Regions from separate parts of the Arthrobacter sp. 49Tsu3.1M3 genome, predicted to be linked through region 2. Evidence: riboswitches for the same ligand, from Rfam matches in the RefSeq annotation. Region 2 holds a riboswitch; each other region holds the start of a gene.
The links. A riboswitch is a leader RNA that binds a small molecule or an ion and turns the genes downstream of it on or off. The one in region 2 is predicted to bind thiamine pyrophosphate.
Positions count from the first base shown of each region.

Region 1: linked by a shared signal. The riboswitch ahead of thiC (phosphomethylpyrimidine synthase ThiC) and the one ahead of B5X90_RS05360 (ECF transporter S component) in region 2 are both predicted to bind thiamine pyrophosphate.
Region 3: linked by a shared signal. The riboswitch ahead of B5X90_RS18730 (bifunctional hydroxymethylpyrimidine kinase/phosphomethylpyrimidine kinase) and the one ahead of B5X90_RS05360 (ECF transporter S component) in region 2 are both predicted to bind thiamine pyrophosphate.
Region 4: linked by a shared signal. The riboswitch ahead of thiO (glycine oxidase ThiO) and the one ahead of B5X90_RS05360 (ECF transporter S component) in region 2 are both predicted to bind thiamine pyrophosphate.

Region 1 is NZ_FUZD01000010.1:1,890-5,534, forward strand. Features, by position in the region: gene B5X90_RS12230 (amidohydrolase family protein) at 1-677, opposite strand, end outside; gene B5X90_RS12235 (GNAT family N-acetyltransferase) at 681-1,001, opposite strand; TPP riboswitch at 1,038-1,145, shown strand; gene thiC (phosphomethylpyrimidine synthase ThiC) at 1,141-2,991, shown strand; gene B5X90_RS12245 (alpha/beta fold hydrolase) at 2,988-3,645, opposite strand, start outside.
Region 2 is NZ_FUZD01000003.1:57,699-61,343, forward strand. Features, by position in the region: gene B5X90_RS05340 (monovalent cation/H+ antiporter complex subunit F) at 1-22, shown strand, start outside; gene mnhG (monovalent cation/H(+) antiporter subunit G) at 54-401, shown strand; gene B5X90_RS05350 (DUF4235 domain-containing protein) at 498-761, opposite strand; gene B5X90_RS05355 (heme-degrading domain-containing protein) at 801-1,346, opposite strand; TPP riboswitch at 1,534-1,677, shown strand; gene B5X90_RS05360 (ECF transporter S component) at 1,744-2,391, shown strand; gene B5X90_RS05365 (ABC transporter ATP-binding protein) at 2,420-3,645, shown strand, end outside.
Region 3 is NZ_FUZD01000025.1:5,383-9,027, reverse strand. Features, by position in the region: gene B5X90_RS18730 (bifunctional hydroxymethylpyrimidine kinase/phosphomethylpyrimidine kinase) at 120-1,787, opposite strand; TPP riboswitch at 1,770-1,867, opposite strand; gene B5X90_RS18725 (Rne/Rng family ribonuclease) at 2,016-3,645, opposite strand, start outside.
Region 4 is NZ_FUZD01000002.1:396,480-400,124, reverse strand. Features, by position in the region: gene B5X90_RS04795 (thiazole synthase) at 1-377, opposite strand, end outside; gene thiS (sulfur carrier protein ThiS) at 385-621, opposite strand; gene thiO (glycine oxidase ThiO) at 618-1,928, opposite strand; TPP riboswitch at 1,922-2,042, opposite strand; gene thiE (thiamine phosphate synthase) at 2,069-2,767, shown strand; gene B5X90_RS04775 (ferritin-like fold-containing protein) at 2,805-3,479, opposite strand; gene B5X90_RS04770 (RNB domain-containing ribonuclease) at 3,518-3,645, shown strand, end outside.

The DNA.
Region 1 (3,645 bases), on a different contig from region 2:
ATCGGAACACCCTGTCCGAGGAAGCGCGGCAGGTGCCGCGGCAATAGCCCGGTGGCGTGTTCAATGCAGTCGATCCCGGCGTCGAGCATGTCATCAAGGGTGTCTTCGGCGAAGCAGTGTGCGGTGACGCGGGCCCCCTCATCGTGGGCGGCCCGGACAGCGTCCTTGACCGTCCGGGCGGGAAAGCTGGCGGCAAGATCGCCGGCGTCACGGTCGATCCAGTCCCCCACGAGCTTGACCCAGCCGTCGCCCGCGCGGGCCTGCTTCCGCGCAGCCTCGACGAGATCCTCCGGCTCGACCTCGACGGCGAGGCCCGGCAGGTAGCGCCGGGTCCTCGCGAGGTGCCTGCCCGCGCGGATGATCCGGGGAAGGTCCGCGCGTTGCTGGAGCCAGCGGGTGTCGTGGACGGCGCCGGCATCGCGGATCAGCAGCGTCCCGGCGTTGCGGTCCGCCAGGGCCTGGGATTCCGCGGTGTCCTCGGAAACGTCCCCGCCCGGGCCGAGGCCGATGTGGCAGTGTGCGTCCACGAGGCCGGGCATGACCCAGCCGTCCAGCACGAGCTCCGGCGCGGCCGCGGGCCGGCGAAAGGTCAACCGGCCTTCCACCGACCACAACCCGTGTCGGACCTGGTCCGCCGCCGTGAGGATGGGCCCGCTGAACTCGATAATGCTGGTCATGGCCTAAAGCCTAATCCGCATGGCAATCCGCGGGCCCAGATCATCCAGCCCCAGCTGAGCTTCGTGGATCCGCAGGGCTGCCACCGCCGGCCCCGGCCGGGCGATTTCCTCGAACCCGCAGCCCGCGTACAACGGCGCGTTGAACGGGACGCCTGCGAAAGTGCAAAGCGTCATCCATGAATAGCCGCGGCCTCGGGCCGCATCGAGGGCCGCCTCCACCAGCGACCGTCCGATCCCCCGCCTGGCAAAGTCCGGCTGCACGGAGAGTTGCTCCAGATGGGCCTGGCCGCCGAGTTCGTCACCGCGGTCCGCCGTGCGCGTCACACTCGACCGCCGGCCGGAGGTGCGTGGTAGCTTCGTCTACGACCACACGGGTGCCCCTGCAGGGGCTGAGATCGGGCTGACGCAGCCTGCGACCGTTGAACCTGTCCGGGTAATGCCGGCGAAGGAAGTGAGTATTTCCGTGAACACCCAAGTGACACAGCACAGCCCTGCCCACGATCAGTCAGCACCCGCTGGGTCTGCCCAGCATGTGTCTGACCCCAGCCAGCCTCCGGCCCCCACACAGTCCCTGAAGTCCCACTCGCTGGCCTTCAGCACGGACCCGGACCACGGGATCCGCGTGCCGGTGACCGAGATCGCCCTGGAACCCTCCCCGGGCGGTGTCCGGAACCCGCCGTTCCGGGTGTACCGCACGGCCGGGCCGGGCAGCGATCCGGTCCGCGGGCTGGAGCCGTTCCGCACCCCCTGGATTGAGGCCAGGGCGGACACCGAACCCTACGCCGGCCGGGAACGGGAGCTGCTCGACGACGGCAAATCGGCGGTGCGCCGCGGTGCGGCGTCGGCCGAGTGGCGGGGCGGCCGGCCGGTGCCGCGCCGGGCCGTTGAGGGCAGGACCGTCACGCAGATGCGCTACGCCCGCGACGGTGTCATCACCCAGGAAATGCGGTTCGTCGCGCTGCGCGAGAACTGCGATGTGGAGCTGGTGCGCAGCGAGGTGGCCGCGGGCCGCGCGATCATTCCCAACAACGTCAACCACCCCGAATCCGAGCCGATGATCATCGGCAAGGCGTTCCTGGTGAAAATCAACGCCAATATCGGCAACTCCGCCGTGACCAGCTCCATCGCCGAGGAAGTCGACAAACTCCAGTGGGCCACGCAGTGGGGCGCGGACACCGTCATGGACCTCTCCACCGGGGACGACATCCACACCACGCGCGAGTGGATCATCCGCAACTCCCCCGTCCCCATCGGAACGGTCCCGATCTACCAGGCGCTGGAGAAGGTCAACGGCGAGGCGAACGCCCTGACCTGGGAGATCTTCCGGGACACCGTGATCGAACAGTGCGAGCAGGGCGTGGACTACATGACCATCCACGCCGGCGTGCTGCTGCGGTATGTGCCCCTGACGGCCAACCGGGTCACCGGCATCGTGTCCCGCGGCGGTTCCATCATGGCCGGCTGGTGCCTGGCGCACCACCGGGAGAACTTCCTGTACACCCACTTCGATGAGCTGTGCGAGGTCTTCGCACGCTACGACGTCGCGTTCTCCCTGGGCGACGGGCTGCGGCCGGGCGCGACGGCGGACGCCAACGACGCGGCACAGTTCGCCGAACTGGACACCCTGGCCGAGCTGACGCAGCGGGCCTGGGCCTTCGACGTGCAGGTCATGGTGGAGGGCCCCGGGCATGTGCCCTTCCACCTCGTCCGGGAAAACGTGGAGCGCCAGCAGGAACTCTGCAAGGGCGCCCCGTTTTACACGCTCGGGCCGCTCGTAACGGACATCGCGCCGGGCTATGACCACATCACCTCGGCGATCGGCGCAACCGAGATCGCCCGCTACGGCACCGCCATGCTCTGCTACGTCACGCCCAAGGAACACCTCGGGCTGCCGAACAAGGACGACGTGAAGACGGGCGTGATCACTTACAAGATCGCGGCCCATGCCGCCGACCTCGCCAAGGGCCACCCCGGCGCCCACGAACGCGACGATGCCCTGTCCAAGGCAAGGTTCGAGTTCCGCTGGCGGGACCAGTTCGCGCTGTCCCTGGACCCGGTCACGGCCGAGGCCTTCCATGATGAGACGCTTCCCGCGGAGCCGGCCAAGACAGCCCACTTCTGCTCGATGTGCGGTCCGAAGTTCTGCTCCATGCGGATCAGCCAGGACATCCGGGACGAATACGGTTCAGCGGATTCGCAGGCCGCCCGTGCCGAGATGGCGGCCGGAATGCGGGCGAAGAGCAGCGAGTTCCTCGCCGCGGGCGGCAAGGTCTACCTGCCGCAGCCCTCGGTGGGAGGACCCGCAGCCTCCTAGGAGGCCCGGGCGTGCTGGCGCCGGCTGACCTCGGCAATGTAGGAGCGGATGGCCCGGTCCCCTTCGGCTGAATCCTGGGGCCGGTGCCCTCCCGGCGCCGTGCGGTGCAGGGCCCCGGTCTCGCGCAGGTAGCCGGCGATTTCCTCATAGAGAGGTTCCCAGCCGCCGGTCAGCACCAGGGTCGGCACGCCCGGCACGATCTGCAGCGGGGCTTCCCACGGCGGCGCCTGCAGGCGGAGCCGGCGCGCAGCCCGGAGGGCCTCCGGCGTCGTGGCCCCGGGGGCGTCCGCCGCGAATGCGCGGCGGATGAACTCCCGCTGGAAGTCGTCGTCGCTGAGGTTGTGCCGGACGTCGAAGAGCGGCTGCATGAGGGCCCGGTGCGCGGCGGTGGCCGGGAGCTCCGCGGTCAGGGACAGGCAGGCCGGTTCCACCAGGGTCAGGGACTGCACGAGGTCGGGCCGTTCGACGGCGGCCATCATCGCCGCGATCGCGCCCTGCGAATGGGCCACCACATGGCCGCCGGCCTCGCCGCGGCCGTCGTCTGCCAGTGATGCGAGCACGATGGCGGCGTCGGCGGCGAAGTTGGATTCGAGCGGTTCCGCGACGGCGTCAAACCCGTGCCGCCGCAGGAACAGGGCGTCGTAGTCCAGCGCT
Region 2 (3,645 bases):
GGAGGGCGTCCGTGAATCCTGACACAGTGATCGACGCCGTCTCCGCCGTGTTCATGGTGACCGGAGCCCTGATGTCCCTCGCGGCCGCCATCGGGCTGCTGCGCTTCCCGGACCTCATGAGCAGGATGCACGCGGCCACTAAACCGCAGGTCCTCGGCCTGTTCCTGCTGCTGGCGGCCCTCGGCCTGCAGATGCGCACCTGGTCGGTCTGGCCCGTCCTGCTGGTGGCCTGGCTCTTCCAGCTGCTCACCGTCCCCGTGTCCGCCCACATGGTGGGCCGGGCCGGCTACCGGACCAAGCACCTGCACCCGGAGCTATTGAGCTCCGACGAGCTCGAGGCGGTAGTCCAAAAGGCCGCCCGGCAGGCGGCCACGCAGGGAACGGAAGACGACGACCGCTGAGCCCCGTGCTCGGCCCGGCCGGCCCGGCCGGCACATCGGCGGGCGCGGCCGCGGCCTTCGACTGCCGCGGCATGCGCCGCGGCTAATCGGCTCCGGTCAGACGATGTCCTGGGTCTTGGCGAAGCGGGTGATCGCGCGCTGGGTGCCGCGGTTGGCGAGCACCTGGATGATGGCGCTGACCGATGCGGAGATCAGGGCGAACGTCAGGGCCGAGCGCAGGGTGGTGGGAACGTCGTCCTCCTGGCCCTTGGGGGGCTTGTTGCCCGTGGACTTTTCCCACATGGTGTCCACCAGCTTGGTGCCGGCAAAGCCTGCCAGGAGGCTGACGCCGGTGCCGAGCAGCTTGATGAGGATGTTCATTCTTCGGTCTCCTTGGGACGGGAACGGTTTTCCCCTAGCCTAGCGTTCCGGGGTGAGGACCATCCGCAGGGCCTCGACCACGAGTTCGTGATCCGCCTTCTGGGGCAGGCCGGAGACGGTGACGACGGCGACGGCGCCCGTGCCGCGCACGTAAATGGGGAACGCCCCGCCGTGGGCGGCGAACTCCGACTGATCCCACCAGGCGTTGTCCTCGATCCTTCCGCCGGCAGCGCGGGCCCGGAGGCCCACCAGCAGGGACGGGACCTCATAGCGCATGGCTGTGCGCTTCTTGGCGTTGATCCAGCGCTCATTGTCCGGTGTGGCGCCGTCCAGCGCGGCGTGGAAGAGCACCTGCTCGCCTTTGGTGATGTCGACGGCGATGGGCAGCGAGCGTTGCCTGCCCAGCTCGACAAGGAGGAGCCCGAGGTCCAGGGCGTCATCCTTGCTGAACGACGCGAACTGGAGCGCCTCCATCTCGGCCAGCACGCGGCCGATGAGCGCCGCCAGGGAACCCTGAGGCTGCGGCTCACTCGAGTCGGGATCGTATTCCCCGGAGGGATCTTGGGTGACCGGTGTGTGCGACAAAATATTCCAGCTTTCCGGTGGGTGACGAGGCCGCCCGCTGGCGGGTCCGGGGGTCCGGCACGACGACTCTACCAAGAGGGTTTTCCCGGCCGCCGGGACCGCCGCCGTCCGGTCCACGATTGTGACGGCACAGCACTGAAAACCCGGCCGTCCGGGTGTAAACTAAGCCAGCCCACAAGGGCGAAAATAATCACGACAGGGGAGCGCCGCCGTCGGGCATCGCCGGAACAATCCGGGGAAACCTTTGGTGGGCGCTGAGAGTGCGGACAGCCGCAGACCCTCGAACCTGATCCGGTTAGTACCGGCGCAAGGGAGTCGAGTTCTCAGGGTGCGCGGAGGGCGGCGGAAGCCGAGACCGGCCGGAGCACCCTCCCCTCCTGTTCCTCAGGAGGACGACATGACAGATATTTCAGCACAGCATGGTTCGGCCAGCCGTTCAGCCGCCCGGCGCAATTACAGCTGGCGCGTGGTGGACATTGTGGTGGCCGCGTTGATCGCCGTTGCCGGCGGCGTCATCTTCTGGGCCTGGTCCCAGGGCGCGAACCTGATCTCGACTCCGGTCAACGCGGTCTACCCGCCGTTGAGCGGACTCTACGCCGGGGGCTGGATGATCCCGGCGGTGCTGGGCATGCTCATCATCCGCAAGCCGGGCGCCGCGCTCTTCTGCGAAACCGTCGCTGCCACCGGCGAGCTGATCATGGGTTCGCAGTACGGCACCACGGTGCTGATCTCCGGCATCCTGCAGGGCCTCGGCGCCGAACTTGTCTTCGCGGCGTTCCTCTACAAGAAGTTCAACCTGCCCGTGTCCTTGCTGGCCGGCGTTGGCGCGGGCCTCTTCTGCGGCCTGAACGATTCCTTCCTGCCGTGGGGCTGGAACATCGCCTACGAAGCCGGCGACAAGCTCGCCTACATCGTCTTCACCACGATCTCCGGCGCAGTGATTGCCGGCGGACTGGCCTGGCTCGCCACCCGCGGCCTGGCGAAGACCGGAGTGCTGGGCTCCTTTGCCTCGCGCAAGGCCGCCACGGAGCCCGTCTTCTCCTGAGCCCCGTCGCTGAATCCTGCAGAGAACGATGAGATCTTCACCGGGCGTCCGTCCGGCCGCCGTCACGGCCCGCGGCTGGGGCTGGCGGCACGCCGGACGGACCCGGCCCGCGGTCAGCGGCCTTGACCTGGACATCCGGCCGGGGGAGCGCGTGCTCCTGCTGGGGCCCTCCGGCGCCGGCAAGTCGACGCTGCTCCACGCCCTGGCCGGCGTGCTGGGCGACGGCGGGGCCGGCGACCCCGGCGACCCCGGCGACGCCGGCAACGCCGAAGATGCAGACGAGACCGGCAGCCTGCTGATCGACGGTGCCGCGCCCCGGGCGCAGCGCGGCCGCGCCGGGCTGGTGCAGCAGGACCCGGAAACGCAGGTGGTGCTCTCCCGCCTCGGCGACGACGTCGCCTTCGGGGCGGAGAACCTCGCAGTCCCGGCGGCGGAGATCTGGCCGCGCGTGCGCGAGGCCCTCGACGACGTCGGGCTGGGACAGCTGCCGCTGGACCACCCGACGGCGGCCCTCTCCGGCGGACAAAAGCAACGGCTGGCGCTCGCCGGGATCCTCGCCATGCGGCCAGGGCTGCTGCTGCTCGACGAGCCGACCGCCAACCTCGACCCCGCGGGCGTCCTGGAGGTCCGCGACGCCGTGGAACGCTGCCTGGACAAGACGGGCGCCACGCTGGTGGTCGTGGAGCACCGGGTGGGAGTTTGGAAAGACCTGGTGGACAGGATCGTGGTGCTGCAGCCAGGGTCCGCCACGGACTCGGCGGTCTTGATCGACGGACCGCCGGACCGGGTCCTGGCCGAGGCGCGGGACATGCTCATCGGTGCGGGCGTCTGGGTGCCGGGCTACGTCCCCGCGACGCGGATGCGGACACCGGCGCGGGGCGAGGGACAGATTTTGCTCACGGCCGACGCGCTCGCCGTGTCCCGCGAGCGGCCGCGGCGGGCCGGGATGCGCGACGGCTTCCGCACCATCGCGCCGCGTCCGGTCCAGTCCGGGGTCTCGGTCCGGGTCCGCGCCGGCGAGGCGCTGACCATCACCGGACAGAACGGCACGGGGAAGTCCACCCTGGCGCTGACACTGGCCGGTCTCCTGCGGCCCGTCGCGGGAACGGTCTCGGCCACGGAGGCGCTGAGCAGTCCCGCCACTGGTCGCTCCGCTGATCGGTTAGGCAGGGGCGCCGGACCCGATCCCTACCGGTGGAAGGCCCAGCAGCTGATCGCCAGGATCGGAACCGTCTTCCAGGAACCCGAGCACCA
Region 3 (3,645 bases), on a different contig from region 2:
TTGATGCAAAGACCCTGCCAATGTTCTTGGCCGGGATCTTGACCATCTTGAGCTGTGCTGCCGCAACGACTTCCGGAACCGTGCCCCACCATCGTACCGGTAGTCCGGACCGGCTCGTGTCAGGCGTACAGCCGCGGCGCGTCGAAGAAGTCCACTTCGTAGCGCGATGACTGCCGGAAAGCCAGGGCCATTGCCTCCCGCTCGCTCTCCGATGCCCGCCTGGCCGCCGTGTCCGTGTACGCGATGGCCTGCCGGGTCGCGGCGGCGAAGGCCTCGTCGGCGTAGGTCCGCAGCCAGCTGGCGTAGGGGTGCTCCCCGGGGGCGCCGCCGGCCAGGAACTCCCGGTGCAGCGTGGAACCGACCTCGGCGTAGAGCCAGAAGCAGGGCAGCGCCGCCGCCACCAGGACGCCATAGCTACCGGAGACCGAGGCGGCCAGCAGGTGGTCCACGTACGCTTTCGTGACCGGGCCCAGGGTGGAGGCCGTGGGGCGGGTGCTGAGCCAGGAACGGTGCAGCTCGGATTCGACTTCCAGGCAGGTCTGCGCCGAACGGGCCCAGAACAGCTGCTCGGCCTCGGTGGGGGCAATCGCCGCGGCCCGGGCCAGGACCCGGGAGTAGCCGTTGAGGTAGATGGCGTCCTGGGCGAGGTAGTACGCGAACTCGTGCTCGGGCAAGGTGCCGTCAGCGAGTCCGCGGACGAAGTCCAGGGCGTAAATCGCCTCAAGATCGCCCGTGGCTCCTGCGCGCAGGGCTGCGGCGAACTCCCCCGCCGCCGGACCGTGCCCGGCCGGGCGGCGCTGGCCGCCTTTGAGGCCCTGCCCGCCGTGGAGGTGGTGGAAGTGGTGGACCGGGCCGTTGCCGGTGCCGACGTCCAGGGCCGAGGCTTCGCGGAGCGCGCCCAGCAGCCACGGCTTGACTTCCCGCAGCGCCGCTTCCCAGTTCCCCACCCGGGCCTGCACGGTGGCCATGGCCGAGGACAGGGAGCAGCCGGTGCCGTGACTGTTGCGCGTCGCGATCCGCTCCCCCGGCACCACCACCGTTTCCTGGCCGAGCAGGCCGCCGGTGTTGACCAGCGCATCCGGGCAGCCGGCGCCGGCGTCGTTGGTGTCGTTGGCGGGGCCGTTGCCGTCGGCGTCGTGGGCCTGCCCGTCCCCGGGCTCGCCGCCCTGGAGGTGTCCGCCCTTAACCAGGACGGTCGTGCCGGTCAGGGCGGCCAGCCGCTTGCCTTGCGCCAGGGCCTCGGACCAGTCGGCCGCGACGGGTTCCTTGAGCAGGATGGCGAGTTCGGCGAGGTTGGGCGTGATGAGGTCCGCCAGCGGCAGGAGGGCCTGCAGGGCGGCCTCGGCGGATTCCTGCAGCAGACGGTCACCGCTGGTGGCGACCATCACCGGGTCCAGGACCACGACGGCGGGGCGCACCTTTTCCAGCCAGCTGCGGACGGCGTCGATCACGGCGGCGTCACCGAGCATGCCGATCTTGACGGCGTCGATGCCGATGTCGTCGCTGATGGCGTCCAGCTGCGCTGTGAGGAACGCCGCCGGGGGAACGTGGACGGCGCGCACGCCCTGGGTGTTCTGCGCTGTCAGGGCGGTGATGGCGGCCATGCCGTAGCCGCCGTTGGCCGCGATGCTCTTCAGGTCGGCCTGGATTCCGGCCCCGCCGGAGGGATCGGAGCCGGCGATGGCCAGCACGCGGGGAATGCGCGGCGGCGCCGGCAGAGACTCGCTGTGCAGAAACTCGCTGGGCAGGAACTCGGACGGATTCGATCTCGCGGACAAGGCAGACATCCCTTCGCCGGTGCTAACCGGACAGGTTCAACGGGTCTGGATCTCAGCCGGCCCGATGCCCGGCACCCCGTGTCAGTGTTCCAGCCTAGCCGCTGCCACCATGCGGACCCGTTAACGCACGGGCGGGCCCGGGCCTGGGCGGACGTATGTTACGTCTGCCCGGACCCGGACCCGCAGCCCGACCAGTCGAAATAGCGACTGGTCGGGGACGTGGTCAGTCGCGGAGGACTACAGCTCCGACGCCGGCACGCCGACCCCGAGGATGATCGGCTCGTTGCCGGCCGGGATGGACGCGGGCTTGGCCGCAGCGGGAGCCTTGGCCTCGTGGACCGATCCGGCCGCGGCCGGCCGGGTTGCCTCGCGGTGCTCCACGGAGGTTTCGTTGGCAGCGCCCTGGGCGCGGCTGGCACTCCGGTTGCGGCGCCCGCGGCGGCCGCGCGTGGTGTCAGCCGTGCGTGACGCCGGCGCCTCGGCCGCGCGGACGGCCGACGGCGCCTCGGGCGCCGTCGCCTCCGGGGCGGCAACAGGCGCCGCCTGGCCGGCGGCCTGATCCTCGGCCTGCTTGCCGGCTTCGGCTTCGCCCAGGTTGGCGAAGGCCTCGGTCAGCAGGTCCAGGGTCAGGGCCGGTGACGGCGCGTCCTCCGCGTGCTCGACGAAGGGCAGCGCCACCTGCTCGCCGCCAAACGTCAGCACCGTTGCGGGGCGGCCGGCTGCCTCGTCGGCGGCCGCGAGCTGCGTGACGGCGTCGACGGCGGCCTGGCGGGCCCCGGCGTCGCTGGCTGCGGCTGCCTCCCCGTCGTGCAGGTGCGCGGCGTGCGCCGCGGCTGCGATGTTGGCCAGCGCGGCACGGGTGGCCTCGGCCTTGGCGTGGCGTTCGGCCTCAGTGGGTTCGGCGTGGACGGGTGCGGGTGCGGCCGGCGCGGTCTCCACGCCCTGGCCTCCCCTGCCGCGGCGACGGCTCTTGCGTTCCGGGCGGGCAGCAGGCTGCGCCTCGGTGCGCGGCACATAGTGCTCCGCGGCGACCGTGTTGGCGCGGCGGTGCTCCACCGGCTCGTCGTGGGTGACGATGCCGCGGCCCGCACACGTTTCGCACTGTTCGCCGAAGACTTCCAGCAGCCCGGTGCCCATCCGCTTGCGGGTCATCTGTACGAGGCCCAGCGAGGTCACCTCGGCCACCTGGTGCTTGGTCCGGTCCCGGCCCAGGCACTCCACCATGCGGCGCAGCACGAGGTCGCGGTTGGATTCGAGCACCATGTCGATGAAGTCGATCACGATGATGCCGCCAATATCGCGCAGGCGCAGCTGCCGGACGACTTCTTCGGCCGCTTCCAGGTTGTTCTTGGTGACGGTTTCCTCGAGGTTGCCGCCGGAGCCGGTGAATTTGCCGGTGTTGACGTCCACCACGGTCATGGCTTCGGTGCGGTCGATCACGAGCGAACCACCCGAGGGCAGGAAGACCTTCCGGTCCAGGGCCTTGTGGATCTGCTCGTCGATGCGCCAGGCCGCGAAGATGTCCGTGTCCTTGGTCCACTTCTCGAGCCGGCCCACGAGGTCAGGTGCGACGTAGGTGACGTAGGCCTCGATGGTGTCCCAGGCTTCCTCGCCGGAGACGATCAGCTTGGAGAAGTCCTCGTTGAAGACGTCCCGGACCACCTTGATGGTCAGGTCAGGTTCGCCGTAGAGCAGCTCGGGGGCCAGGATCTTGGTGGACGTCGACTGGCTCTCGATGCCTTCCCACTGCGCGCGGAGGCGGTTGATGTCGTGGGTCAGCTCTTCCTCGGAAGCCCCCTCGGCCGCGGTGCGGACAATGACGCCCGCGTCCTCGGGCAGGCGGTCCTTGAGGATCCGCTTGAGGCGG
Region 4 (3,645 bases), on a different contig from region 2:
GGCAGCAGTGTGTGCTCGTCAGCGATGACTTCGAGCTTGACCCAGTCCGTTTCCAGGGCCTCCCTCGCAAGCTCGGCGGTGAGGACGGCGTCCTTGGCGGTGAAGCAGCCTGCCGTGTTGGGCAGCACGCGGATCTGATGGTCCTCGAGCAGCTGGAACAGCGAGCCCGTCTCCGCCGGCGAATAGCGGCGCATCGCCACCGTGGTCAGCTCGGTCCCGGAAGCCACCAGCGCCGCCCCGAGCCCGTCCAGGCTCGGCGCACCACCGGTTCCCATGATGAGGCGGGAGCCGAGCCTAACGCCGTCGACCACGAATGGATCGGCCACCGCACCGGTCATGGGGACGGCCTGTGTTCCTGCAAACGTCGTCTCGTTCATGTGCTGGTCATCCTCCCTGGACTGCCGTGACAAGTTCGACGTCGTCGCCATCGGCGAGCGCCGTGGCGTGCCACTGGCTGCGCGGCACCACTTCGGCGTTGCGGGCCACGGCGACACCGAGCTTTCGCCCGTCGGCGGCGCGGCCGTCGGGGCCGATGCTCCGGCCCGTGAGCTGGCTGACGAGTGTGGAAACGGAGGCGCCGTCGGCGACGCTCTGCTCCGTTCCGTTGAGTCGGATGTTCATGCTGCTTCCTTCTTGGGGCTGTCCCCGGACGTAACCGGGATGCGTGGAAATCGGTCGGGGCGGAACCCGCCCCAGCGTGGATCCGGCGTGAAGTCCATGAGTTGCCGGCACACGGCGGCAGCGGCGGGGGTCAGCAGGACGCCGTGCCGGAAGAATCCTGTGGCGATGATGAGTCCCGGGACGTCCGCGCCGTCGGCTCGTGCGACCCGCCCCAGCAGCGGGGCATTGTCCGGGGTGCCGGGCCGCGCCCGTGCCGTGGCTTCCAAAAGCTCCAGCTCGGCGACCGCAGGCACCAGCTGCTGGGCATCCCGCAGCAGCTGGTAAATTCCGCCGGCGGAAACCGCGTGCGGATCCGACGGTCCATCCTCCCGCTGGGTGGCGCCGATCACCACGGTGCCGTCCTGGCGGGGGACGATGTACACCGGGACGCCGCGCACCATGCCCCGCACGGTGGCCGTGAGCAGCGGTTGCAGATGCGGAGGCACGCGAAGCCGGAGGATGTCGCCGTAGACGGGCCGCAGTGGCAGCGCCAGCCCGGCCGGAAGCTCCTCGAGCGCGGCGGCGCCGAGCCCGTTGGCGACCACGGTCTCCGCAGCCCGCACGGAACCGCCGCCGGCCAACCGCACGCCCGCCACCTGTCCGTCCTGCCACAGCAGGCCTGCCGCGCGCCGCCGGACGAAGACGCCGCCTTCCGCACCGAGCACGCCGGCGAGCCGGGTGATCAGCCGGCGCGGGTCCACCTGGTGGTCGGCCGGGATGTCGAAGGCACACGAGATGCCGGGGCTCAGCAGGGGCTCCCGGGTGCGTGCCTCGCGCACTGTCAGCGGCTCCACGGCCAGGCCGCAGCCCTGCTGGACTTCCCTCAAGTCCGCGAGCGCGCGCCGGTCCGCCGCGTCGGCCCCCACCGCCAGGGTCGGCGTCGTTAGGTAGCCGGTACCCGCCGGGGAATCCGCGCCGGCGGCACCGGCGTCGAGAGCCGCAGCGAATCCTGGCCACAACCGGGAGGCCTCAAGCATCAGTTCCAGGAGCTGTTCCTCCTGGTAGTGCAGTTCACTCACGGGGGCCAGCATGCCGGCCGCGGCCCAGCTGGCTCCGCTGCCGGGAGCATCATCGATCAGGACCACGGACCGGCCCGAGCGGATGGCCTCGAACGCGATGCCATGGCCGATCACCCCTCCGCCGATCACGGCCACGTCGGCACTCGTATCCCCCGCGGTGGTTCCCCCTGCGGTACCGGGCCCTGTGTCACAAACCCGGGCGGCGGCGTCATTTGCGGGTTCGGCCGCACCGCCTGCTCGTGTGCCCATGAAGAATTCCTTCCCTACGCCGGTACTAGCCGGATCAGGTCAAGCGGTCGGCTCTGACGCCCTCTCAGCCGGGCAGCGGCGACATGGCTGCTGCGGGCTCCCGCGGTATGCGCCCAGTTTAGAGGAACTAGGCTGGTCCCATGAGCCAGGACCCTCTCCACACCACCGCCCGCCTCTATCTCTGCACCGACGCCCGCAGGGACCGCGGCGACTTCGAAGACTTCGTGGACGCCGCCTTCGCCGGCGGCGTGGACATCATCCAGTTGCGCGACAAGTCGCTCGAGGCCTCCGAGGAGCTGGAACTGCTGGAGGTCCTGCACACCGCCGCGCAGCGCCACGGGCGGCTGTGGGCCGTCAATGACCGGGCGGACATCGCCTCCCTGTCCGGGGCTCCGGTGTTCCATGTCGGCCAGAAGGACATTTCGCTCGACGCCGCCCGCGGCTTTCTCGGCAAGGATGCCGTGATCGGCCTGTCCACCCACAGCCCCGAGCAGGTGGACGCCGCCATCGCTGCCGCGCCCGGCCGCAGAGGGCTCGATTATTTCTGTGTGGGCCCCGTGTGGGCGACGCCCACCAAGCCGGGACGCGCCGCCGTCGGCCTCGATCTGGTGCGCTACGCCGCCCAGGCGATCGGCGGGGCGGACGCGGAGGGAACCGGCAAGGGCAACGAAAGCCTGCTGCCGTGGTTCGCGATCGGCGGGATCGACCTCAGTAACGTGGAACAGGTAGTCGACGCCGGTGCCCGGCGGATCGTCGTGGTCCGGGCGATCACCGACGCCACTGATCCCGCCCACGCCGCCGCAGCCTTGCTGGCGGCGCTGGACGCCGCAGCATCTTAAGCAGGTCAGTAGCCTGTAATGCCGGCCGGCACGGAAACTATCCGGTGAGACCCAGCTCCGTCATCCGGCGCGCGTGGTTCGCTGCGAGTTCGGCCGCCAGGCCGTTGACCAGCGCCCGGGCGCCGGCGTCGTCCAGCCCCGAGAGTCCGCCGAGGAAGGCGTGCTCAGCGCTGACACGCTGGGCGTGGTTCAGGACCTCCCCCAGCAGGCGTCTGGCCCACAACGCCAGGCGCGACGCCAGCCGGGGGTCATCGGCCAGGGCCGCCTTGAGGCGCTCCTGCAGCACGGCCGTGGACTCCCCGGTGGAGCGGACCTGCCCGATCAACTCACGGGTCGCGTCGTCGACGTACCGGCCGACGACGCCGTAAAAGTCCGCGGCGACCGTGTCGATCACGTAGGCCTTCATGAGGGCTTCGTACCAGTCCGACGGGCGCGTGCGTTCGTGGAAGTGGTCCACAGAGGGCTGGAACGGCAGCATGGCGGCCTCCGTATCCAGGCCCATGTGCTCGAGCCGGGTCCGGACGAGTTCGTAATGCTGGAACTCGACCACCGCCATCCTGCCCAGCACCGCCCGGTCATGCAGCGTGGGCGAATACCGGGCACTCGAGGACAGCCGCTCGAAGGCGGAAAGCTCGCCGTACGCCAGGACTCCCAGCAGGTCGGCAACGAAGCTGTTGTAGAGGGCAGGATCGTCCGCAGTTGCGCTCATCATCCAAGACTAATAGCGGAAATCGGGCTACCCTGATTTTCGTGTCCCATCATCGTCTGACCCCCAGTGTCCACGAGCAGCAGAACCAGCTTGCCGGGGCCCTCAAGGCGTTGCGCACCACGCTGGAACTGCCCGGCCCGTTCCCCGAGGATGTGCTGCGCGACGCGGC